Regions from separate parts of the Saccharopolyspora terrae genome, predicted to be linked through region 3. Evidence: riboswitches for the same ligand, from Rfam matches in the RefSeq annotation. Region 3 holds a riboswitch; each other region holds the start of a gene.
The links. Region 3 has a riboswitch for cobalamin ahead of E1181_RS23855 (putative cobaltochelatase). Riboswitches for the same ligand answer to the same signal wherever they lie in the genome.
Positions count from the first base shown of each region.

Region 1: it holds a riboswitch for cobalamin, as region 3 does, so the genes downstream of both, E1181_RS08880 (ABC transporter substrate-binding protein) here and E1181_RS23855 (putative cobaltochelatase) in region 3, are expected to answer to the same signal.
Region 2: it holds a riboswitch for cobalamin, as region 3 does, so the genes downstream of both, metE (5-methyltetrahydropteroyltriglutamate--homocysteine S-methyltransferase) here and E1181_RS23855 (putative cobaltochelatase) in region 3, are expected to answer to the same signal.
Region 4: it holds a riboswitch for cobalamin, as region 3 does, so the genes downstream of both, E1181_RS13530 (ribonucleoside-diphosphate reductase subunit alpha) here and E1181_RS23855 (putative cobaltochelatase) in region 3, are expected to answer to the same signal.

Region 1 covers NZ_SMKS01000009.1:126,949-132,770, reverse strand. The annotation lists gene E1181_RS08895 (cytochrome P450) at 1-405, opposite strand, end outside; gene E1181_RS08890 (Gfo/Idh/MocA family protein) at 458-1,462, opposite strand; gene E1181_RS08885 (FecCD family ABC transporter permease) at 1,538-2,560, opposite strand; gene E1181_RS08880 (ABC transporter substrate-binding protein) at 2,557-3,546, opposite strand; cobalamin riboswitch at 3,611-3,792, opposite strand; gene E1181_RS08875 (SDR family NAD(P)-dependent oxidoreductase) at 4,068-4,838, opposite strand; gene E1181_RS08870 (iron-siderophore ABC transporter substrate-binding protein) at 5,059-5,822, shown strand, end outside.
Region 2 covers NZ_SMKS01000019.1:28,610-34,431, reverse strand. The annotation lists gene metE (5-methyltetrahydropteroyltriglutamate--homocysteine S-methyltransferase) at 1-2,088, opposite strand, end outside; cobalamin riboswitch at 2,219-2,447, opposite strand; gene E1181_RS13515 (VOC family protein) at 2,553-3,320, opposite strand; gene E1181_RS13510 (helix-turn-helix domain-containing protein) at 3,424-4,428, opposite strand; gene E1181_RS13505 (helix-turn-helix domain-containing protein) at 4,448-5,461, opposite strand.
Region 3 covers NZ_SMKS01000054.1:16,610-22,431, forward strand. The annotation lists gene E1181_RS23850 (MFS transporter) at 276-1,436, shown strand; gene E1181_RS23855 (putative cobaltochelatase) at 1,788-3,815, opposite strand; cobalamin riboswitch at 3,851-4,023, opposite strand; gene E1181_RS23860 (GNAT family N-acetyltransferase) at 4,277-4,759, opposite strand; gene E1181_RS23865 (S1 family peptidase) at 4,839-5,657, opposite strand.
Region 4 covers NZ_SMKS01000019.1:35,558-41,379, forward strand. The annotation lists gene E1181_RS13525 (ribonucleotide-diphosphate reductase subunit beta) at 1-222, opposite strand, end outside; gene E1181_RS13530 (ribonucleoside-diphosphate reductase subunit alpha) at 243-2,717, opposite strand; cobalamin riboswitch at 2,765-2,986, opposite strand; gene rox (rifampin monooxygenase) at 3,047-4,465, opposite strand; gene E1181_RS13540 (VOC family protein) at 4,615-5,001, opposite strand; gene sigJ (RNA polymerase sigma factor SigJ) at 5,080-5,822, shown strand, end outside.

The DNA of each region.
Region 1 (5,822 bases), on a different contig from region 3:
TTCCAGCAGGTCCAGGTGCTCGTCGACGATCTCGGTGATGCGCGGTTCCATGCGGCGCATCCGGCGGACCGTGAACTCCGGGGTCAGCATGCGCCGCAGGCGATTGTGCGCCGGCGGGTCCATCGACAGCAGGTTCCCGCTGCCGTCGCCGGAGAGGTGGCGCGGGTCGAGGCTCGCACCGCCGACCAGGTCGGCGGTCGTCCAGCCGTTGCTGAAACCGGCGGTGTCGCCGAGCATCCGGCGCACGTCCTCGTGGCGGGTCAGCAGCCACGAGGGCGGGCCGAACGGGGTGGGCACCCGCACGATTCCGGCGCCGTCGCGGACGGCTTCCACGTCGGGAGCCGGCCCGAACCCGCTCCGGCGGCGGTCGACCTCGATGACGGCGGGCTCGGTTGCTTCGGGCACGAGCGGTCCCCCTTGGTTAAGTCGTGTGACTTAACCAAGGTACCCGAACCGCTCAGGACGGGACCGCGCCCCGCTGCCGGACCCGCACCGCGGTCTCCTGGATCGCCTCGACCAGCCGCGCCGTCTCCCGCGCTCCGCGCAGCCAGGACCGCTCGATCTCCGGCGTCCGGCCGTCGCGCACCGCACCGGCGAAGGAGGCCAGCGAATCGCGGAACTGGTGCGAGGCGTCGAGCGTGAACTCCTCGGCGTGGTCCTGCTCCTCCAGCCGCAGCAGCGGGCGGTGTTCGGCGGGCGGGGTGAACGCGCGCTCCAGGCTCAGGTGCGCCGCATCGCCCCACAGCGCGTAGCGGGAGCGGTAGGCGTGCTGGAAGCCGAACTCCAGATCCGCGAAGACCCCGTTCTCCGACACCAGGAGCGCGTGCCCGGCCATGTCCACGCCGGTGTCGGTGTCGACCCGCAGCGTCGCACCGGCCACCGTCAGCCCCTCGCCGAGCATCAGCTGCGCGGCCCGGATCGGGTACACACCGACGTCGAGCAGGCATCCCGCGCCCAGCTCGGGGTCGTAGCGGATGTCCCCGGCGCGCGGCGACGGAACGCCGAAGGCCGAGCTGAAGGTCCGCAACCGCCCCAGCCGCCCGCGCTCGACGAGCTCGCGCACCACCTCGTGCTGCGGGTGGTGCAGGAACGCGAAGTTCTCCCGCAGCAGCAGTCCGCGCTCGGCCGCCAGCGCCACGAGTTCACCGGTCTGCTCGGCCGAGATCGTCATCGGCTTCTCGCACAGCACGTGCTTGCCCGCGCGCAGCGCGCGTCGCGCCCACTCGAAGTGCAGCGAGTTCGGCAGCGACAGGTAGACCGCGTCGATCGCGGGGGAGTCGATCATCTCCTCGTAGCTCATCGCGGTCCCGCCGTGCTCGGCGGCGAAGCGCTCGGCCCTGGCAGGCGCCCGGCTGGCGAGGCCGGCGATCCGGGAACCCTCGATCTCGTGGAGCGCGGGCAGCATTCGTCGTTCGGCGATTCCGGAGCAGCCGAGCACACCCCACGCCACCGGCTGGTTCATCTGATCCCTCGCAGACTCGTCGACGCCTCGCAACGCGTGCAGCGTAGGGGATTTCGGTGAGCGGTCGCGGGACGCTCAGGTGGTTCGGCCGCGCCGGGCCAGCAGCGCGGCGAAGGCCGGAACGCCCACCAGCGCGGTCATGACTCCCACCGGAACCTCCTGCGGCGCGGCGACGGTGGTCGCCAGGACGTCCACCCACACCAGCAGGATCGCGCCCAGCACGGCCGTGACCGGCAGCAGCGCGCGGTGCCGCGGGCCCACGAGCAGCCGCGCGGCCTGCGGCAGGACCAGGCCGACGAACCCGATCGCACCCGCCGCCGCGACGAGCGTGGCGGTCAGCAGCGCGGTGGCCACCAGCAGCACGATCCGCAGCCGCGTGACGTGCACGCCCAGTGCTGCGGCCGTGTCGTGCCCCAGCGCGAAGGCGTCCAGCGCCCCGGCCCGCGACAGGCACAGCAGCAGGCAGACCGCGCACACCGCACCCGAGACCGCCACGTCGTTCCAGCGGGCGCCCGAGAGCGAACCGAGCAACCAGAACAGCACGCCCCGGGTCTGCTCGGCGTCCGCCGAGGTGATCACGACGAACGACGTCAGGGCCGAGAACAGCTGAGTCCCCGCGACACCGGCCAGCACCAGGTGCGTCGTGGTGCCACCGGCCACCGCGCCCAAGGTCATCACCAGCGCGAACGCGACCAGCGCACCGGCGAAGGCGCCCGCGGTCACACCGATCGCGCCCGCGCCCAGCCCGAGGATCACCACCAGCACCGCGCCGGTCGAGGCGCCCGCCGACACGCCCAGCAGGAACGGATCGGCGAGCGGGTTGCGCAGCAGCGACTGCAGCACCGCGCCGCACACCCCGAGCCCGGCGCCGCAGATCGCCGCGAGGACCGCGCGCGGCAACCGCAGCTGCCAGACGATGCCCTGTCCGATCCGCGACACGTCGGTCTCGCCCAGGCCCAGCCGTGCGCCCACCACACCGGCCACGTCGGTCACCGACAGCGGAGCCGGTCCGAGCGTGACCGCCACGGCGATCGACAGCAGCAGCAGCGGAATCCCGACCAGCACGATCAGCGAGGAGGGCAGGCGCCCGGTCCTCACCGACGCTCCAGCTCGGCCAACCGGTCGGCGAGCCGCTCGATCCCGGTGATCGTGCGCATGCTGATGTTCATCTCGGTGCCGGTCATGCCCATCCACCGGCCCTCGCCGACGGCGGGCAGCCGTGACATCGCGGGGTCGGTGCGCAGGAATTCCTGCTTGGCGGCCAGGGAATCGCCTTCGCCGTCGCGGGTGAGGTCGCCGAGCACCAGCAGGTCGGGGTCGCGGGCGAGGACGTCCTCCCACGACACCTGCGGCCACATCGAGCGCACGTCCTCGTAGGCGTTGCGCACCCCGAGGGTGCGGGTCATGATCGCCGGGGATCCGGTTGATCCTGCCACGTAAGGGGATTCGGTGCGGGCGAACCAGAACAGCACCGAGGTGTCCCGGTGGGGCACGGCCTTGCGCTGGGCGTCGGCCACCCGCTGCCGCAGCTGCGCCACCAGCGCCTCGCCGCGCTGCGGGACGTCGAAGATCGTGGCGATCTCCTGCACCTCCCGGTAGATGTCGTCGAGCTCGACCGGCTCGGCGAGCGGTGCCTCCTCGGGAAAGCAGTTGGAGGGGGAGAGGTAGGTGGGGACCCCGAGCTCGGCGAAGCGCTCCCGCGAGGCCACGCCTTCGTCGGTGAACACCGCCTGGTAGGCGCCCAGCACCACGTCGGGCTCGGTGGCCAGCACCGATTCGAACGACGGGTTGTTGTCGGAAAGCCGCGGTACTCGGGAGTTCTCGGCGGCCAGCGCCGGATCGACCGGATCGGTCCAGGTCGCGGTGCCCACCATCCGGTCCGCCAGGCCCAGCGCCAGCATGATCTCGGTGGTCGACTGGTTGAGGCTCACGGCGCGGCGCGGTGGTTCGGACACCGAGACGTGCCCGTCGCAGTTGGGCAGCGACACCCGAGGCGGAGCCGACTCCGTCGCGGGAGCGTTGCAGGCGGCGAGTGCGGTGGCGCAGAGCAGCATCAAGCCCGTGCGCGTCCAGCGTAAGAACACGTTGTGCGGAAATCCTCACCCCAGGCCCATGCGCGAGACCTGGTCGGCCGATTCCCGGAACCGGTGCGGGTCCGGGGAGCCGGCAGGTCTTCGGGCTCGGGCTCCACCGGGCGAGCCGCCTTCCCGGATCGAGTGCGATCCAGTGGCTCGGGCTCGCCCGTCACCCCTACCGCTGCGCGTCAGCTCCGGCTTCCGACCGGATTCCCATCGGCCACACGTGGCACGACCGGCTCGCGATCGAGTCTAACCGGCCGGGGCGCGGTCGATCCGGCGGCCGCTGCGCCGGACCACCTCGACGTCGTGAGTCAGGCGCACTCCGCGCGCAGCATCACCCGTTGACCAGCGGTACGAGGTTCCAGTGGATGTCGGGTCCGGGATCTCAGTGGAATTCCGGTACCCGATTTCAGTGGAACTCGGGTACGAGGTTTCAGTGGAAGTCGGGTGCCGGGGTTCTGTGGAAGTCGGGTACCCGACTTCAGTGGAAGTTGGGTGCCGGGTTTCAGTGGAAGTTGGGGTGTGGATTACTGGTGCGTGCCGCCGTCGACGCGGATCTCGGTGCCGGTGATGAAGGCGCCGTCGTCGGAGGCGAGCATCGCGACCACGCCCGCCACGTGCTCCGGCGGTGCGAATCCGCTGCCGAGAGCGGGGGAGAGCTTGGTGAACAGGTCCCAGTCGGTGTCGGCGGGCAGCTTGTCCGCGGTGGTCTCGGTGATGCCGCTGCGAATCCCGCCGGGCACCAGCGAGACCGCGCGCAGGCCCTGCTTGGCGTACTCCAGGGCGATGCTGTGGGTGAACGACTGGATGCCGCCCTTGCTCGCGGCGTAGGCGGCCATGTAGGGGTGCGCGAAGTTCGCCGAGGTCGAGCTGAAGTTGATCACCACGCCGCTGCCGGTCTCCAGCAGCGCGGGCAACGCCGCGCGGGTGACCAGGAAGGTGCCGGTGAGGTTGACCGCGAGGATCCGGTTCCACAGCTCCAGCGAGCACTCGTGCGTGTGCGCGCTGTGCAGCATTCCCGCCGCGTTGACCAGCACGTCCAGCCCGCCCAGCTGCTCGGCCGCGGCCGGCACCGTCGCGTCGACGGCGTCCTCCTGGGAGATGTCCAGGGGCAGGGTGCCCAGCAGGTCGCACGTGCCGGCCGCGGCCGCGCGCCGCGAGGTCTCCTTCAGCCCGGTCTCATCGATGTCGGTGGTCAGCACCCTGGCGCCTTCGTCGAGCAGGCGCAGCACGCTGGCCTGCCCGATCCCCGACGCCCCACCTGTCACGAGCACGCGCTTGCCGTTGAGCCTGTCCATCGCGATCGCGTCCTTCCGCACCCTCGAACGCCCCGACCGGGCCTTCGTGAGGCTCAACGCACGACCCGGCCGGAAGTTGCTCATGAACCGAGGGTGAGCAGTCGATCGTCCGGTGTGGACGAATGTGACGAACGTCGGTCACAGCGAGTAGATCTCGGGGTGGACTCCACACGGAGCGTTAGTTAGGTTAGGCGCACTTAACTCACTGCGAGGTGTGGAAATGCGCTGGATGCGGACCCTGGGGCTGATCATGGCAGTCCTGCTGGGAATCGCCTTGACCGGCTGCGGCGCGGCCGGTCCCGAGAACGACGAGCCCGCCGCCGCATCGGCGGACGGCCAGTTCCCGGTCACCATCAAGACCGCGTTCGGTGACGTCACCGTTCCGGAGCGTCCCCAGCGTGTCGTCGCGCTGGGCTGGGGCGACGCCGAAACCGCGCTGAGCCTCGGGGTGCAGCCCGTCGGTGCCGCCGACTGGCTGCCGGTGGGCGGTGACGGCGTCCCGCCGTGGATCCCCGCCGACAAGCGCTACGCCACGCCGCCGAAGATGCTCGGCACCATGGAGGTCGACATGGAGGCCGTCGCGGCGCTCCAGCCCGACCTGATCCTCGACACCCGCGCCAGCGGCGACAAGGAGCGCTACAACCTGCTCAACCGGCTCGGCGTTCCGGTGGTGAGCATCCCGCCGGGCGGCGAGAGCTACCTGACCACGTGGGACCAGCAGCTGGACATGGTCGGCAAGGCGCTGGGCAAGTCCGCCGAAGCTGCCCAGCAGAAGGCCGACCTGGAGGCCAAGTTCCAGCAGGCGGCCGCCGCGCACCCGCAGTTCGCGGGCAAGACCGTGGCCGTCGGGGCGAAGATGGTCGGTTCCTACGGCGCCTACGTCAACGGCGGTTCGCGCCTGGAGTTCATGGAGCGGCTGGGGTTCCGCCAGTCGCCGGCCGTGCAGGCGGTGGCCGGGGACAACTTCTTCGTCAGCGTTTCGCC
Region 2 (5,822 bases), on a different contig from region 3:
GTCGTAGACGCCCGGCCCCACGCCCCGGTCGAAACCGACCTCGTTGAGGTCGGCGAGGACCTCCATGCGGGAGCGGGCCGCCTCGATGCTGGTGACGTCGGCATCGAGCGCCACGATCGCGTCGATGACGTCGCCGAACTCCGAGTAGCACAGGTGGGTGTGGATCTGGGTCGCCTCGGCGATCCCGGAGGTGGCCAGGCGGAACGACTCCACCGCCCACTCCAGGTAGGCCGGCCGCTGCTCGGCCCGCAGCGGCAGCAGTTCGCGCAGCGCGGGCTCGTCGACCTGCACCACGCGGATCCCGGCGGCCTCCAGGTCGCGGACCTCGTCGCGGATGGCGAGCGCGACCTGGCGGGCGGTGTCGGCCTGCGGCTGGTCGTCGCGGACGAACGACCACGCCAGCATCGTGACCGGCCCGGTCAGCATTCCCTTGACCGGCTTGTCGGTGAGCCGCTGCGCGTGCGCCGCCCACTCGACGGTCATCGGTTCCGGTCGCCGCACGTCGCCGAACAGGATCGGCGGCCGCACGCACCGGGAGCCGTAGGACTGCACCCACCCGTTGTCGGTGGCGGCGAAACCGTCGAGCTGCTCGGCGAAGTACTGCACCATGTCGTTGCGCTCGGGTTCGCCGTGCACCAGCACGTCCAGGCCGATGTCCTCCTGCAGCGCGATGACCCGTTCGACCTCGTCGCGCATCCGCTGCCGGTAGGTGGCCGCGTCGATGCGCCCGGCGCGCAGCGCGGCGCGCGCCTTGCGGACGTCGGTGGTCTGCGGGAACGATCCGATCGTGGTGGTCGGCAGCGGTGGCAGGCGGAGCGACTTCTGCTGCGCTTCCCGCCGCTTCGCGTAATCGGTGCGACGGGAGTCCTGCGGGCGCAGCGAGTCGAGTCGCGCGCGAACGCGGTTGTCGCGCACCCGCTCCGCCCGCACCCGGTCGGCCACCGCCGCACGCGCCTCGATCAGCTCGGGCTCGACGACCTCGCGGCCCTCGCGCAGAGCCCGCCCGAGGGTGACGACCTCGCGGACCTTCTGCGCGGCGAACGACAGCCACGGCTTGACCTGCGGATCGAGGTTGGTCTCGGCGTCGACGTCGTAGGGCACGTGCAGCAGCGAGCAGGACGTGCCGATGCTCACCTCACCGGCCGAGCCGAGCAGCGTCGCCGCCGCGGTCATGCACCGGTCGAGGTCGGCGCGCCAGATGTTGCGGCCGTCGATCACCCCCGCGACCAGGGCCTTGTCGCGCAACCCGGGTGTGGCGACGACTCGGTCCGCAGTGGACGGTTCGGTGACCAGGTCCAGGGCGAGGCCCTCGATCGGCGCGGCGGCGAGCACGCCGAGCGCGTCACCGGGATCGCCGAAGTAGCAGGCGGTGAGGATCGCGGGGCGTTCGGCGAGGTCGCCGAGGCGCCGGTAGGTGTTGCGCAGCGCGTCGAGCTCCTGCGGGGTGCGGTCGGCGGCCAGCGCGGGCTCGTCGAGCTGCACCCACCGGGCACCGGCCCGGTGGAGTTCCCCGAGCAGCTGCTCGTAGGCGTCGGTGAGTTCGGCGAGCTTGTCCAGCGGGTCGAAGTCCTCTTCGGACGGTTTGGACAGCAGCAGGAAGGTCAGCGGCCCCACCAGCACCGGCCGGATCTCCACCCCGAGCTCGCGCGCCTGGAGGAACTGCTCGACGGCGGTGCGGTCGGTGAGCGAGAAGCTCGTGTCCGGACCGATTTCGGGGACCAGGTAGTGGTAGTTGGTGTCGAACCACTTCGTCATCTCCAGCGGCGGCACGGCCTCGGTGCCGCGGGCCATGGCGAAGTAGGTGTCCAGCGCGCCGAGCCCCAGCTCGGCGTAGCGGCGCGGGACGGCGCCGAAGGTGACGGCGGTGTCCAGGACGTGGTCGTAGTAGGAGAACGTGTTGCCCGGCACCGAGTCGAGGCCGGCTTCGGCCAGACCCCGCCAGGTGTCCTCCCACAGCCGGCGCGCGACCTCCCGCAGGTCCGCCTCAACGCTGCGGCCCGCCCAGTAGGACTCCAGGGCGCGCTTGAGCTCCCGGTTCGGGCCGATCCGGGGATGTCCGAGTACGGTGGATCCGATCTTGCTGGTCAACGCTCTCTCCTCGCGAGCTCGACGTGGTCGGTCGAGGACTTCGCGACAGGCACGCGCCGACCAGCGGACGCACGTCGCCCGCTGATCGTCCGCCAGGCCCTCCCGCGAGACCTCGGACCAGCGCGCACCGTCGGTGCGCGCGCCGGTGGCAGGTCTTCGGACTCGCGGGCACCCGGTCTCGTCTGCAAGACCGGTCCTACTGGCCGTCGCTTCCCGGACGCGTGACGTCCAGTGCGTGATGACGGCGGTCGTTCCCGCTCACCGCTGCGGGGCAGTCCCGGATTCGCACCGGGTTCCCTCTTGCCTCGTCCCATCGCGCTCACCGCTCGACCGGACGAACCACCAGCACCCTCAGGCTAACCATCCGCGGGCACGAGACAACCCCGCGCAGCTCCCGGCGCGGTCCCCGTCTCGGCTCTGAGCTCCCGTTCGACACCTGGAGGAGATCCCGATCACGCCGGTGCTCAGCCGGTCTTGGCGGCACCGATGGTGAAGGGCGTGCCGAACGGGTCCTTGATCTCGGCGATGCGGCCGTAGGCCATGTCGTAGGGCGGCTGGACCACACCGCCCGCGTCGGCGGCGCGTCGCGCGGTGGCGTCGGCGTCTTCGACCATGAACAGCGTGCCCCAGGACGAAGCGGGGGCCGACGGGTCGCCGAGGATGCCGCCGATCTCGTGGCCGTCAGGTCGGCGCAGGAACGTGAAGTCGTCCTCGCCCAAGTACCCGTCGCTGTCCAGGCTGAAGTCGAAGACCTTCGGGTAGAACTCCCGCGCCGGACCCGGGTTCGGGGTGACGAGATCGTTGCGCAGCAACGTGTTCGGCTCGTTGACCAGGCGGGCGCCGACGTGGCGGTTGCCGTGCCAGAGCCCGAACTGCCCGCCGACCGGGTCGGAGAGAATCGCCATCCGGCCCTTGTCCATCACGTCCATGGGCGGGGTGATCACGTGGCCGTCGGCGGCCTCCGCCTTGGACACGGTGCCGGCGACGTCATCGGTGGCGAAGTAGACGTTCCACCAGAACTCGGTCGCTCCCGGGTCGTGGTTGGGCATGAGCGCGGCGACTTCCCTGCCCCGGAGCAGGCACATCGTGTAGCGGCCCGTCTCCTCGGGCCCCACGTCGAACTCCCATCCGAACACGGCGCCGTAGAACTGCATCGCACGATCGAGGTCCGGGGTCCCCAGATCGATCCACGCGGGCGTCCCGTTGGGCTGCACCGCATCGACTTCCGCCATGACTCCTCCTCAGCTTCCGGGAACTGCCACGACGGTAACCAGCGGCCCCGACAAATCGCCCACCGAGCGCGGGAGTGTCACCCCTGGTGACGCGGAGGAGCGCTCAGGACTTGATCGGGGACCACGCCCGCAGCCACGTGTCGGGATTGCTGAGGTCCGGGGTGGCCGTCGCGTTGCGCACGACCGGAACGCGCATCAGCATCCCGAAGTTGTCCGGGTCGGCGATCCGGTGCTTGAGGCGCTCGTGGTTGCGCTCGCGCAGCTCGGGGTCGGTCAGGCAGCGGACCGCGCCGAACCCGCCGCGGGTGAACACACCGCTGCACAAGGTCAGGCTGCGCCGCACGTTGTAGGGGTTGGGGAAGCGCGCCAGCATGCCCACGTCCTCGATGAGCCGGTCGTCGTGCAGCGTCGGCCGGTACTGCCGGGACTCCTCGGCGACCTCGAAGACCTCTCCGTGCCCGAGGTCGTCGACCTCGACCTGGCGCACCGGGAGGCCGAAGCGCACCTGCCGCCGCATCGGGTTCATCGCCGGGCTGCCCAGCAGCACCAGGTGCGCCTGCAGGTCGTGGGGGTCGATGCGGCGGGCGATGTCGAAGCGCACGTCCGACACGGGGTTCAGCGCCCGGACGTGCCCGTAGAGCTCGATCAACGAGTCGCCGTCGGCGTAGGAGGACATCCCGATGTAGTTGCGCCGCTCGGGCGAGGCCAGCGGCGAGAGGTTCCGGGCCGGAACGCGCCCGGTGAGGATGCGCACCGGACCGCCGTCGGGGAACCTCCAGAAGTCCGAGAACCCCTGCGCCGAGGCGGAATCCTCCGAGTGGGACCGCAGCGCGTCCAGCTCCTCCTTGAGCTTCGCGCGGACCCGGCGCTCCTGCTCGGAGAGCGAGGCCGGTGACGGAAGTTTGCCGTTCCTCGCGGGGTTCTCGGCCGCGAAGAAGGTCGCGTAGTCGCCGAGCCGCGGCGGTGGCGGCACCTTCACGCCGCCTTCCCACTGCGAGACGCTGGAGACCGCCACGCCGAGCACCCGCGCCAGCTTCCCCTGCGTCAGACCGTGCCCCTGGCGCAGTTCCCGCAGCCGTGCGCCGAGACCGGACCGCTGTGCACTCACCACCGCTGCCTCCTCGCGATCAGGTCTTCGGTCGCCACTCGTAGAGCCGGTTCGCCGGGTTCTGCAGGTCGGGCGTGCCGGTCACGTGCCGCATCACCGGAACCCGCATCAGCACCCCGAAGCGGTCGAGGTCCTCGACGTTGTCGCGGAGGTAGGAGAGGTTGCGGTCCCTGGCCTGCGGATCGGTCAGGCAGCGCACCGCGCCGAACCCTCCCCTGGTGAACACGCCGCTGCAGAAGGTCAGCGTGCGGCGGATGTTGTTCGGGTTCGGGATCCGCGCGAGCATTCCGACGTCCTCGACCAGCTGATCACCGCGGAAGCCGGGTTTGAGCCTGCGCTCGCCGTCGATCTCGAACACCGACCCGTCGGGGACGTCCTCGTCGGGGACCTGCCGGACCGGCCACTCGGCGGTCAGCCACTCCACCCACGGGTTGGCCGCGCCGCTGCCCAGGAACACCAGGTGGGCGCGCAGGTCGTCGTCGCCGAGGTTCTCGAGCCGGATCTCCACCTCTGAACGCGGGTTGGCCGCGCGCACCGTCCCGAACAGCTCCACCGCGGCGTCGAGGTCGGCGCAGCGGGCCAGCGACAGGAAGTTGGGCTCGCTGGGGGTGCCCAGCGGCGACCAGTGCTTCTCGCTGAGACCGCCGGTGACGATGAGGACCGGCCCCCCGTCGGGGAAGTGCCAGAAGTCCTGCCTCGCTTCGGCTTCCACGGGGTCGCGCATCTCGTCCAGCGCCGTCCGCAGCCGGTCGAGCTCCTGCTTGAGCCGCAGGCGCTCTTCGCGCTGCTCGCCGGTGAGCTGGTTCTCCGGCGGGACCCCGCCGGTGGTGGCGCCTGCGGCGAAGAACGTCGCGTAATCGGCCAATCGGGTGAGCGGCGGCAGTTTCGCCCCGCTCTCCCAGGAGGAGATGCTCGACACCGCGACTCCGAGGGACCGGCCCAGCCGAAGTTGCGTCATACCGCGGGATTCGCGCAGCTCGCGAAGTCGCGAGCCGAGCCGTCCGGTTCCGCCCTGGTTCCCGGGACGGGCCATCGCGCCGTCTCCTTCACTCCGTTCGGATAATTTCACCAAACTTCACTGAACCGCTGAAGACCAGCAGATACTGACACCTCGGGTGCATAACGGCAAGTCGTTGCCCCACAAAGACATTGACGGTTTGTTGAGGTAATCGCATACTGACGGCGTCGCGTTTCACTCGGCGGAGAAGAACTTCAACGAAGAAGTGAAATTTCACCGCGGAGCGGGCGCTCGGCGTCTCGGATCCATCGGAGGCGCGGCCGGCGAATCGTCGGCCGGACATGCGAACGCCCCCGGAAATCGTTTGGCCACGACCGGGGGCGCTGCGCGCACTCACGATCACCCTCACAACGGGAAACACCCGTGAAGGGAGCTC
Region 3 (5,822 bases):
TAAGAGGTTGCTAACAGTGACCTGCGTGGCGGTGCAGGTAGCGGAACCTCACACGCCCTCTGGCTCCGGGATCCGCGACTGATGCATGCCAATGCACGGCGCTGCGGCTGTCCTCCCCAGAGGGCGTGTGAGAACCCGCGGCGGTGCAAGTTGCCCAGGTGGCCGAAATGCGAAGGTCCCAGGGCACGGCCCCGCATGAGGTGGGCAACTTCACCGCTGCGACCGGCGTTCGACGCGTGAAGATGGACGAGCGTCCCAGAACTAGGAGCCGCCGCATGCCCACCAGACCGCCTCTGGTGCTCTCCGCAGCCTCGTTCATCAGCAGTTTCGACCGGTTCGCCGTGACCCCGATGCTGGTGCTGATCGCGCTGAGCATGCACGTCCCGATCGCCTCGGCGGTCACGGTCGCCAGCGGCTACTTCCTGGCCTACGGACTCTCGCAACCGCTGTGGGGAATCCTCTCGGACCGCTTCGGCCGGATCCCGATCATGCGCGCCACCTTGCTGGCGGCGGCTGCCACGGGCCTGATCTCGACGTTCGCGCCGTCGCTGCCGGTGCTGATCGCGGCGCGCGTCCTGGCGGGTGCGTTCATGGGCGCGGTGGTCCCCACGACGCTGACCTACGTCGGCGACACGGTCTCCCAGCAGAAGCGCCAGAGCGCGTTGTCGGACCTGATGGCGGCCCAGGCGGTGGGCACCGCCATGGCGACGGCGGTCGGCGGCGTGCTGGCCCACTGGCTGGACTGGCGCGTGGTCTTCGCGGTCCCTGCCCTGTGCGCGGCGGTCTGCGCGCTGCTGCTGCGCGGCCTCCCGGAACCCGACCGCGCGGCGGTGTCGGGCGGGGTGGGTTCCCACATCGGCGGAGTCCTGCGCAACCGCTGGGCGCTGCTGGTGTTCGGCCTGGTCTTCGTGGAGGGCGCGGTGCTGCTGGGCACCATGACCTTCTTGGCGTCGGCGCTGGTCAACGAGGGCTTGGACGTCGCTGTGGCGGGCTTGGCCACGGGTGCCTACGGCGTGGGCGTGCTGGTGTTCTCCCGGGTCGTCAAGGCCATCAACTCCCGGGTCCCGGTCCCCCGCTTGATCGCCATCGGCGGCACGCAGATGATCGTCGGCTATGCCCTGGTCTCCGTGGACACCAACCTCGCCACGGTGATCATCACGGCCCTCCTGCTGGGCGGAGGCTGGTCCTTCATGCACTCCTCCCTGCAAGCCTGGGCCACCTCGGTCGCCCCGGAAGCACGAGGAACGGCCGTGGCCCTCTTCGCCTGCGCCCTGTTCCTGGGCAGCGCAGCGGCCTCCGCAGCAGCAGGCCCCCTAGCAGACCACGGCAACTACACGATCCTGTTCACCACAGCAGGAGCAACAGCAATCCCCCTGGTAGCCACAGCCACCTACGCAAGACACCGCTACCACCAAAAACAACCAACCCCAGCATGAACCGTCAGGCAAGCACCGAAGGTGCTTTCTCCTTCACCACCTGAGCAGCTGGCACCGCCGGGGGTTCTGAGCGGTGCTGTGGCGAGCACGCCGCGACGCCGTGTATTGGCATACATCAGGAGTGGCGCGCGGAGTCCACAGCGCCGCTCAGGTTCCCCCACCCGCACCGCTGAGCAACTCAGCCACGGAAGACAAAAAGAAAGAGCCCCGCGCTCAACCGGCCTGGGGGTCGCTGGGAGCGCGGGGCACTTTGGAGGTCCACCCCTGGGGGTCAGGTGGACTGGCGGTCACCGTACCAATCCGACCGTTGGGTCGGTACTCACAGGGTTGAATCTCGTAACCAAAACGAGACTAAGCGGCCAACCCGCTGTCACCGCTGACGGCGCGCACGACTCCGGCGACGTGTTCGGCGGAGAGCTCTTCGAGCCGCAGGCTGGGTCCGCCCAGGGCTGCGGCCACCTGGTTCGCCAGTCCGAGCTTGACGGGACCGTTCTCGCAGTCGACCACCACGGAGGCGGTTCCGGTGCCCGCGAGCACGCGTGCGGCGCGCAGGGCGTCGTCGACGGCCTGCTTGCTGCCGGTGGCTCCTCGGACGCCGACGGTGGCCTTGCCGTCGGTGAGCAGCACGACGAGCGGCCGGCGCTGCGGGTCGCGGGTGCTCTCGGTCTGGATGACGTGCTGGGCGCGCAGCAGTCCGTCGGCGAGCGGGGTGCGTCCGCCGGTGCGCATCCGGCGGAGCCGGGCGGCGGCGATGTCGACCGACGAGGTGGGCGGCAGGGCGACTTCGGCCTGGTCGCCGCGGAAGGTGATCACGCCGACCTTGTCCCGCCGCTGGTAGGCGTCGCGCAGCAGGGACAGGACGGCGCCGCTGACGGCGGTCATCCGGTCGCGGGCGGCCATCGAGCCGGAGGCGTCGACGGCGAAGAGCACGAGGTTGCCCTCACGGCCTTCGCGCAGGGATCGGCGGACGTCGTCGGGGCGCAGGACGAGGCCGGGTCCGCTGCGTCCGCGCGCGGCTTGGTGGGGCGCGGCCGCGGCGAGGGTGGCGGTGACGTGCAGTCCGTGCCCGTCGACGGTCGTGGCGCGGGTGGTGCGCCCGCTGCGGGAGCGGGCGCGAGACCGGCGGCCGGGTGCGCCTTCGCCGAGTCCGGGCACTTCCAGCAACCGGGCGCGGAACGACTGCCCGGCGCCGACGGGGGCGCGTTCGGAGTCGCCGCCACCGGGCTGCTGGTCCTGCTCCTCGCCGCCACCGCCTCCGGTGGGGCCGGTGGGCTCGTCCTGGGGTTCGCCGCCTCCGCCGGGACCGCCGTCGGGTCCTCCGTCGGGGTCGTCGTCGGGGTCTTCCGGCGGCTGGTCCTCGGCCTGCTCGGCCGCGTCGGAGAGGGCCTGCTGCAGCTGGTCCTCGGCCATGCCGGGTTCGTCGAACGGGTCGCGGCGGCGCCGGTGCGGCAGGGCGAGGCGGGCGGCGGCTTCGACGTCCTCCTCGGTGACGGCGTCGGCGCCGCGCCAGGCGGCGTGGGCGATGGCGGTGCGCGCCAGCACCAGGTCGGCGCGCATGCCGTCGACGTCGAAGGCCGCGCACAGCGCGGAGATCCGGCGGAGTTCGGAGTCGGGCAGCACGACGTCCTCGACGCGGGCGCGGGCGGCGCGGATGTGCTCGGCGAGTTCGGCGTCGGCGTCGGCCCAGTGGGCGGCGAACCCGGCGGGGTCGGCTTCGAAGGCGAGCCGGCGGCGGACGACCTCGGTGCGGGTGCCGACCTCGCGGGAGGCCGCGACCTGCACGGTGAGCCCGAAGCGGTCGAGCAGCTGCGGCCGGAGCTCACCCTCTTCCGGGTTCATGGTGCCGACCAGCAGGAACGACGAGGCGTGCGAGACGGACACGCCGTCGCGCTCGACGTGGGCGCGGCCCATGGCGGCGGCGTCGAGCAGCAGGTCCACGAGGTGGTCGTGCAGCAGGTTGACCTCGTCGACGTAGAGCACGCCGCGGTGCGCTCCGGCGAGCAGGCCGGGCTGGAAGGCGCGGACGCCTTCGGTCAGGGCGCGTTCGAGGTCGAGCGAGCCGATGAGCCGGTCCTCGGTGGCACCGACGGGCAGTTCGACGAGCTGCGCGGGCCGCCGGGTGGCGGTGTCGCCGTGCGGCGCGTCGGGGCACTGCGGGTCGGGCGCGGTGGGGTCGCAGCCGAAGCGGCAGCCGTCGACGACGTCCAGCGCCGGCAGCAGCGAGGCGAGGGCGCGCACGACGGTCGACTTGGCCGTGCCCTTCTCGCCGCGCACCAGAACACCGCCGATGCGCGGGTGCACCGCGTTGAGCAGCAGCGCGAGCCGCAGGTCGTCGTGGCCGACCACGGCGGAGAAGGGGAAGCGAGGGGCAGCGGACATGCCGGTGTGGTTCCTTCCTCGGGGTGCGGACGCCCCGCTGTCGGGAACAAGGGGCCGCAGTGTCCTGACTCCCGGATCGTCACGTCCCTCCGGCCTTCCCAGGTCACCCCGGTGGCTCGCGCGGGAGGTCCGCTCCCCGGTCACAGTGGCGCCGACCGTGCCGGACTCGCACCGGCTTCCTGCCAACACCCCTTGCAAACGGATTCACCGACATCGTCCCAGACGTCGATCAAGCGCCCAACCTTCCGGCGCCCCAACTCACAGTTCGGAGTTGGGGGTGGTTGCTTTGCTTGGCGGTGCCAGCAGCAGAACCTGAGCGGCTCCGTGCACTCCGTGCGCCACTCCTGATGTATAGCCAATACACGGCGTCGCGGCGTACTCGCCACGAAGCCGCTGGAGAACCCGCGGCGGTGCCAGCTGAGTCCCACGCCTAAAACGGACACCGCATCCCTGAAGGCACCTCAGCGTCCGGCGGTCACGCCCGCGCGGCGGGGTTCGCGGCGCATGTCGACGTGCGGAATGCCGTCTTCGAGGTATTCGTCCCCGGTCTCGACGAAGCCGAAGGAGGCGTAGAAGTCCTTGGCGTAGGTCTGGGCGGACAGCACGGCGGGCGAGTTCTGCACCTCGGCGACGGCGGCGCGCATCAGCTTGCGGCCGATGCCCAGGCCGCGGGCGCTCTGGGAGGTGCAGACGCGGCCGATGCGGTAGGTGCCGTCGGGGTCTTCCAGCAGCCGCAGGTATCCGAGCACGTAGTCGTCGGCGGAGTCGACCCAGAAGTGGCGGGTGGAGTCCTCCAGGTCGCGCCCGTCGAGCTCGGGGTAGGGGCACTCCTGCTCGACGACGAAGACGTCGACCCGCAGCCGCAGCATCCGGTAGAAGTCGGAGGCGTCGAGGTCTGCGGTGTAGGCGCGTTGCACGGCGGTCGCGAGCGGCTGAAGGGTCACCCTTACCTGGATATCACAGGACTTCCCGGTTTCCCGCACTCGCCAGCGGCGGGAGTTGTGCAGACCACTCGCCCGCCGCTCACAACGGGTAGTTCGACAGCCTGGTGTAGACGCCGGGCGTGCCGGGACGACCGCAACCGGTGCCGTAGGACACCACGCCGATGAGCCGCCCGCCCGCGACGATCGGCCCGCCGGAGTCGCCGGCGCAGGCGTCGCGCCCGCCTTCGGGGTATCCGGCGCAGAACATGCTGCGCGGGTCGTAGTTCGGGTAGGCCGAGCGGCAGGCCTCGTCGGCGGCGACGGGCACCTCGACGGAGCGCAGGCTGTCCGAGTTGGGGCCGTTCTCGCTGGTCCGGCCCCATCCGTAGACGCGGGCCATGGCACCCGGTTCGTACGGCGCGGTCTCACCGGGCGCGACCACGGGGAGCGGGCGCTGCGGCAGCGGTGCGCTGAGCTTGAGCACGGCGAGGTCGTCGCCGGTGGTGAAGTCCTCGTAGCCCGGGTGCACCCACACGTCGTCGACCTCGGCTTCGCTGCCCTGCGAGCTGCGCAGGTCGGTCCGCCCGGCGATCACGCGGACGTCCTCGGGCGAGCGCTCGGCCCCGGTGAGCGGATCGTGCGCGCAGTGCGCTGCGGTGACGACCTCACCCGCGCGGATCAGGGTGCCGCCGCAGAACTGGTTGCCGTACCGGTCGGTCAGCGCGACCACCCAGGGCGCGTCGTCGGTGGTGCTGCCCGAGCCGCCGAGGATCCGGGACTGCGGCTGGTCGTCTCCGGTGATCGCCGGGTCCGCGTGGGCGGCGGGGCTCGCGCCCGCCAGGGCGGTGACCGCTCCGGCGATGGCGAGCGCGCGCAGCGCACGGGTCTTGTCGGCGGATCCCTGTTCGTCGCGGCCCAAAGTCGGTGCCTCCAGCTGTCGCGGTCATCGGCGGAGCGGACACACCGTAATCGCACGCACACCGAAACATCACGAGTCGCAACTCACAGTTTCGCCGGAAAATATTTCGTTAAACTCGACTCCGGAAGCAAATCCTTTCGCGAATGTCGCCGTTGGCAGTCGCAC
Region 4 (5,822 bases), on a different contig from region 3:
GAGCCCGTCGCGGGACTTCCACAGCGCGATGTCGGCCTGCATCGACACCTCGGTGGGCATCCAGTGGTTGTTGCACCCCGCGAGGTACTTGTCCCAGGCCCAGCCGTACTTCAGCGGCAGCAGCTGGTTGACGTCCGCCCGGGAGTTGATCATCGCCTTCTCGGAGACGTCGACCCGCCCGCCGTCGCGGTCGATGGTGCCGAGTCCGGTGGTGGTGCTCATGAGCTCCTTCTCCTGGGGGATCACTGGCAGGCCTCGCAATCGGGGTCCTCGACCGAGCAGGCCGCCGCGGGAACGGCGTTCAGCTTGCCGTCGGTGCCGCGCAGCGTGGACTTCTCCACGTGGGTCGCGCTGGACGAGCGCAGGTAGTAGGTCGTCTTGAGGCCCTTGCGCCAGGCCAGCCGGTAGAGCTCGTCGAGCTTGCGGCCGCTGGGCGTGGCCAGGTACAGGTTCAGCGACTGCGCCTGGTCGATCCACTTCTGCCTGCGGGCCGCGGCCTCGACCAGCCAGCGCGGCTCGATCTCGAAGGCCGTAGCGTAGAGGGCTTTCAGCTCGTCAGGGACGCGGTCGATCGGCCCGAGCGACCCGTCGTAGAACTTCAGGTCCGCGACCATCGCCTCGTCCCACAGCCCGGCGCGCTTGAGGTCGGCCACCAGGTGCGGGTTGACGACGGTGAAGTCGCCGGACATGTTCGACTTGACGAACAGGTTGCGGTACAGCGGTTCGATGGATTGACCGACGCCGCAGATGTTGGCGATGGTCGCCGTCGGCGCGATGGCCATCACGTTGGAATTGCGCATCCCGCTGCCGCGAACCCGCTCCCGCAGCGACGACCAGTCCAGCGTCGAGCTCCGGTCCAGATCTGCGCTCCCGCGCGCTTCCCGAACGAACTCCTGGGAATCGATCGGCAGGATTCCCCGGCTCCACAGCGAGCCCTCGAACGAGGCGTAGCGCCCGCGCACCTCGGCGAGCCGGCTGGAGGCGTCGATGGCGTGGTAGCTGATCTCCTCCATGCTGCGGTCGGCGAACTCCACGGCGTCATCGGAGGACATCGGGATCCGCAGCTTCAGCAGCGCGTCGGAGAAGCCCATCAGCCCCAGCCCCACCGGGCGGTGCCGGCTGTTGGAGCGCTCGGCCTCGGGGATCGTGTAGAAGTTGATGTCGATGACGTTGTCCAGCATCCGCACGGCCGTGCGGACGGTCGCGGCGAGCCGGTCGCGGTCCAGGCCGTCGGCGGTGACGTGCCGGGCGAGGTTCACCGACCCCAGGTTGCACACCGCGACCTCGTCGGCGGCGGTGTTCAGGGTGATCTCGGTGCACAGGTTCGACGAGTGCACCACACCGGTGTGCTGCTGCGGCGAGCGCAGGTTGCACGGGTCCTTGAAGGTGATCCACGGGTGCCCGGTCTCGAACAGCATGGTCAACATCCGCCGCCACAGCTCGACGGCCCGAACCCGCCGGAACACGCGGATCTCGCCGCGGTCGGCCGCCGCCTCGTAGTCGCGGTAGCGCTCGGCGAACGCCGAACCGCAGAGGTCGTGCAGGTCGGGTGTCTCATCGGGGGAGAACAGCGTCCAGGACTCGTCGGCCTCGACGCGGCGCAGGAACTCGTCGGGCACCCAGTTCGCGGTGTTCATGTCGTGGGTGCGCCTGCGGTCGTCACCGGTGTTCTTGCGCAGGTCCAGGAACTCCTCGACATCGATGTGCCAGGTCTCCAGGTACGCGCACACCGCGCCCTTGCGCTTGCCGCCCTGGTTGACCGCCACCGCCGTGTCGTTGGCGATCTTCAGGAACGGGACCACGCCCTGCGACTCGCCGTTGGTGCCGTGGATGTGGGCGCCGATGCCGCGCACCGGGGTCCAGTCGTTGCCCAGCCCACCCGAGTACTTGGCCAGCAGCGCGTTGTTGCGGTAGGAGCTGAAGATCGACTGGAGGTCGTCGTCCACAGTGGTCAGGAAGCACGACGACAGCTGCGGGCGGGTCGTGCCGGAGTTGAACAGCGTCGGCGTCGAGCACATGAAGTCGAACGACGACAGGAGTCGGTAGAACTCGATGGCACGCGCGTCGCGGTCGTCCTCGCGCAGCGCCAGGCCCATCGCCACCCGCATGAAGAACGCCTGCGGCAGCTCGAAGCGGACGCCGTCGTGGTGCAGGAAGTACCGGTCGTAGAGGGTTTGCAGCCCCAGGAAGTCGAAGGCGAGATCGCGCTCGGCCTCCAGCGCCGCGCCCAGCCGGGACAGGTCGAAGCGGGCCAGTTCCGGGTCGAGCCGGCCCAGCTCGATCCCCCGCCGCACGTAGTCGGTGAAGTAGGAGGCGTAGCGGTCGCGCATCTGCTCCTGGTCGGTCTGCTGCGGAGCACCGGCCAAGTAGCTCAGCGCTTCGCCGCGCAGCTTGTCCAGCAGCAGCCGGGCCGTGACCAGGGAGTAGTTCGGCTCGGACTCCACCAGCGTGCGCGCCGACATGATCAGCGCTTCGCCGAGTTCGGCGTCACCGATGCCGGGGTAGACGTTGCGCTCGACCTCGGTGAGCACCGCTGACGGGTCCACGTCGGCGAGTCCCGCGCAGGACTGCTCGACCACAGTGGACACGCGGCCGCCGGTGAGCGGAATGGGTTCGGACAGTGCGGTGTCGGTCACCGGGACTCTCTCCTCGCGAGCTCGGAAGGCATGCCCGGAACCGGCGGCAGCACGCGAGGACGCGACGGAAGCGAAGACCATCGCATGTCCGCGTGGACCCTCCCGCGAGGTCCCGGACGGCGCGCACGGGCGTGCGCGCGCCGGTGGCAGGTCTTCGGACTCACGGGCGCCCGGTCTCGTCTGCAAGACCGTGCCTACTGGCCGTCGCTTCCCGGACGCGTGGCGTCCAGTGCTCAATGACGGCGGTCGTTCCCGTTCACCGCTGCGGGGCAGTCCCGGATTCGCACCGGGTTCCCTGTTGCCACACCGGACCCGCGCGGGCCCGGTGAACCACCAGCGAGCGACACTCTACATCTTGGGTCTGACTCGTCCACCGACACCAACATGGGCGTGTCGGAGGGAGAAATGAGTCACTTCCCGAACCACTTCGACAGGTGGGGGAGGAGGTCCTGCTGATCGTGTCCGACCCATGCGACGTGACCGTCCGGGCGCAGCAGGACGGCGGGAGCGTCGAGCTCCGCGCCGACGTCGACGACGTGATCGACCCGGTCGTCCCAGCCGTCGACCGAGAGCTCGCCGGTCCGGTCGAGCAGCAGTCCGCGCCCGGCCCGCATCAGCTCGTAGAGGCGACCGCGCCCGAGCTCGACGTCGCGCATGCGCCTGCCGATCAGGTCGTGCTCCCCGCCGAAGTCGTAGCGCACGTCGAGCGCGATGATCTTCTCGGTCAGGTGCCGGTTGACCTCGTCGAAGTCCATCAGCTCCGACACCAGCCGCCGCACCGCCCGCGGGCCCGGCTCGGTGGACATCAGCTGCATCTGCGCGCGCGTGTTGTCCAGGACCGCGGCGGCCACCGGATGCCGTTCGTCCTGGTAGCTGTCGAGCAGGTCCGCCGGTGCCCACCCGGCGATCTCGGCGGCGAGCTTCCAGCCGAGGTTGAACGCGTCCTGGAGACCGAGGTTGAGCCCCTGGCCGCCGACCGGCGGGTGGATGTGCGCGGCATCGCCCGCGAGCAGCACGCGGCCCGAGCGGTAGCGCTCGGCCTGCCGGGTCGCGTCGCCGATGCGCGCGAGGCGGCGAGGCGAGTGCGCGCCGAAGTCGGTGCCCGCGATGGCCTCCAGCTGGCCGGTGAGCTCCTCGAGCGTCGGAGGTGTCGAGCGGTCGTCGGCCACACCGGCGGCGGGCACCACGACCCGGCACCACTCGCCGTCGAGAGGGCCGACGCCGAAGCGCTTCTGGGTCGTGCGGACCTCGTCGGTCACCGCGGCCATCGTCTCCGGTGACGCGGTCACCTTCATCTCGCCGAGCAGCGTGTCCACTCTGGACGGTTCGCCGGGGAACCCGATGCCGCACAGCTTGCGCACGGTGCTGCGACCGCCGTCGCAACCCACCAGGTAGCGCGCCCGCAGCCGCGAGCCGTCGGCCAGCTCGGCGGTCACCCCGTCCTCGTCCTGATCGAGCCCGACCAGCTCGCAGCCCCGCCGGACGTCAACTCCCAGCTCGGAGGCTCGCTCGGCCAGCAGCCGCTCGGTCGTGGTCTGCGGGATGCCCAGCACGTAGCCGTGCGCGGTGTCCAGGCGCTCGGGCGCGGGCTTGGAGATGGCGGCGAAGAACCCTCCGAGCGGGTACTTCGTTCCCTCCGCCAGGAACCGCTCCAGCAGGCCCCGCTGGTCCAGGACCTCGATGCTGCGCACGTGCAGACCCAACGCCCGCACGAAGTCCGTGGGCTCCGCGGCCTCGTCCACCACGACCACGCCCACCCCGTGCAGCCGCAGCTCCGCCGCCAGCATCAGACCGGTCGGACCGGCACCGGCGACAACAACGTCGATCATCTTTCAACCCCCGGTCACACCGTGCCGCGAAGTCGGCATCTTCGCAGCTCACGGCTTCAGATCGGAGATTCTGCGGCATGCCCGGGGGCTTGCCGCAAGCCCCCGGGTGCGCTATACGTTGAGCACGGCGGGAAAACAGCGCCGACGCGTCACCGGGCCTGGAACAGCTCCACCACGTTGCCCGACGGATCGCGCAACAGGACCTGCTGACCGCCCGGACCGCAGATGACGTCATTGCGGAAATCAACACCTTCGGCGCGCAGCCGATCCACCTCGGCGGCCAGGTCGTCGACGATGAGGTGGATCCGGTTCCACCCGCCGGGCCCGGGGACCGCGCCGTCCGGCATCGCCCGGCCCGCCGAACTGGTCGGACCGCTCAGCAGCAACCGGAGGGCACCCCTGGTGACGTCGGCGAACGCCGGTGCGAAGTCGTTCCGGACGGTGAAGCCGAGATGGCGCGCGTAGAAGTCGACGGCCTTGTCGACGTCGTCGACCATGTACCTGACGCTGACGAAACCACTGGCGTTCTCGGGCATGGTCTTCTCCTTCGTGGTCACATCCTGCGGATAGGTGGGTTCACAGTGATGAGCCCGGCCGGAGGGACGGTGTGACAGGTGGCGGACGACGATCGGCTCGCTCAGCGGTTCGAGCAGCAGCGAGGGCAGCTGCGCGCGGTGGCCTACCGGATGCTCGGGTCCGTGACCGACGCCGAGGACGCGGTGCAGAACGCGTGGCTGCGCCTGAGCCGAGCCGAGCCCGACGAGATCGCCAACCTCGGTGGCTGGCTGACCACGGTCGTCGCTCGCGAAGCCCTGCACCTGCTGCGGTCGCGCCGGCGTCGCCGTGAGGAGCTCGTCGACACCGCCGCCACCCCGTTGCCGGATCCCGTGGTCTCCGCCGTCGAGGGTGAGGATCCGGAGCAGCAGGCGCTGCTCGCCGACTCGGTCAGCCTCGCGCTGCTCGTGGTGCTGGAGTCGCTCAGCCCGGCCGAGCGGTTGGCCTTCGTGCTCCACGACATGTTCGACCTGCCCTTCGACGAGGTCGCGCGGCTGGTGGACCGCACCCCGGTGGCGGCCCGGCAGCTCGCGAGTCGCGCGCGGCGACGCGTCCGAGGTGCCGCGCCACCGACTCCCGACCAGGACATCGGCAGGCAGCGCGCGATCGTGGACGCGTTCTTCACCGCCGCGAACGCCGGCGACTTCGACGCGCTGGTGCGGTTGCTCGACCCCGACGTCGTCTTCCGCGCCGACTTCGGCGGTGAAAGGCCGCCCGCGGTGTACCGAGGGGCGGAGAAGATCGCCCGGCAGTCCCGCGCGAGTCGCGGTGCGGAGCTCCACCCGGTGCTCGTCAACGGCCT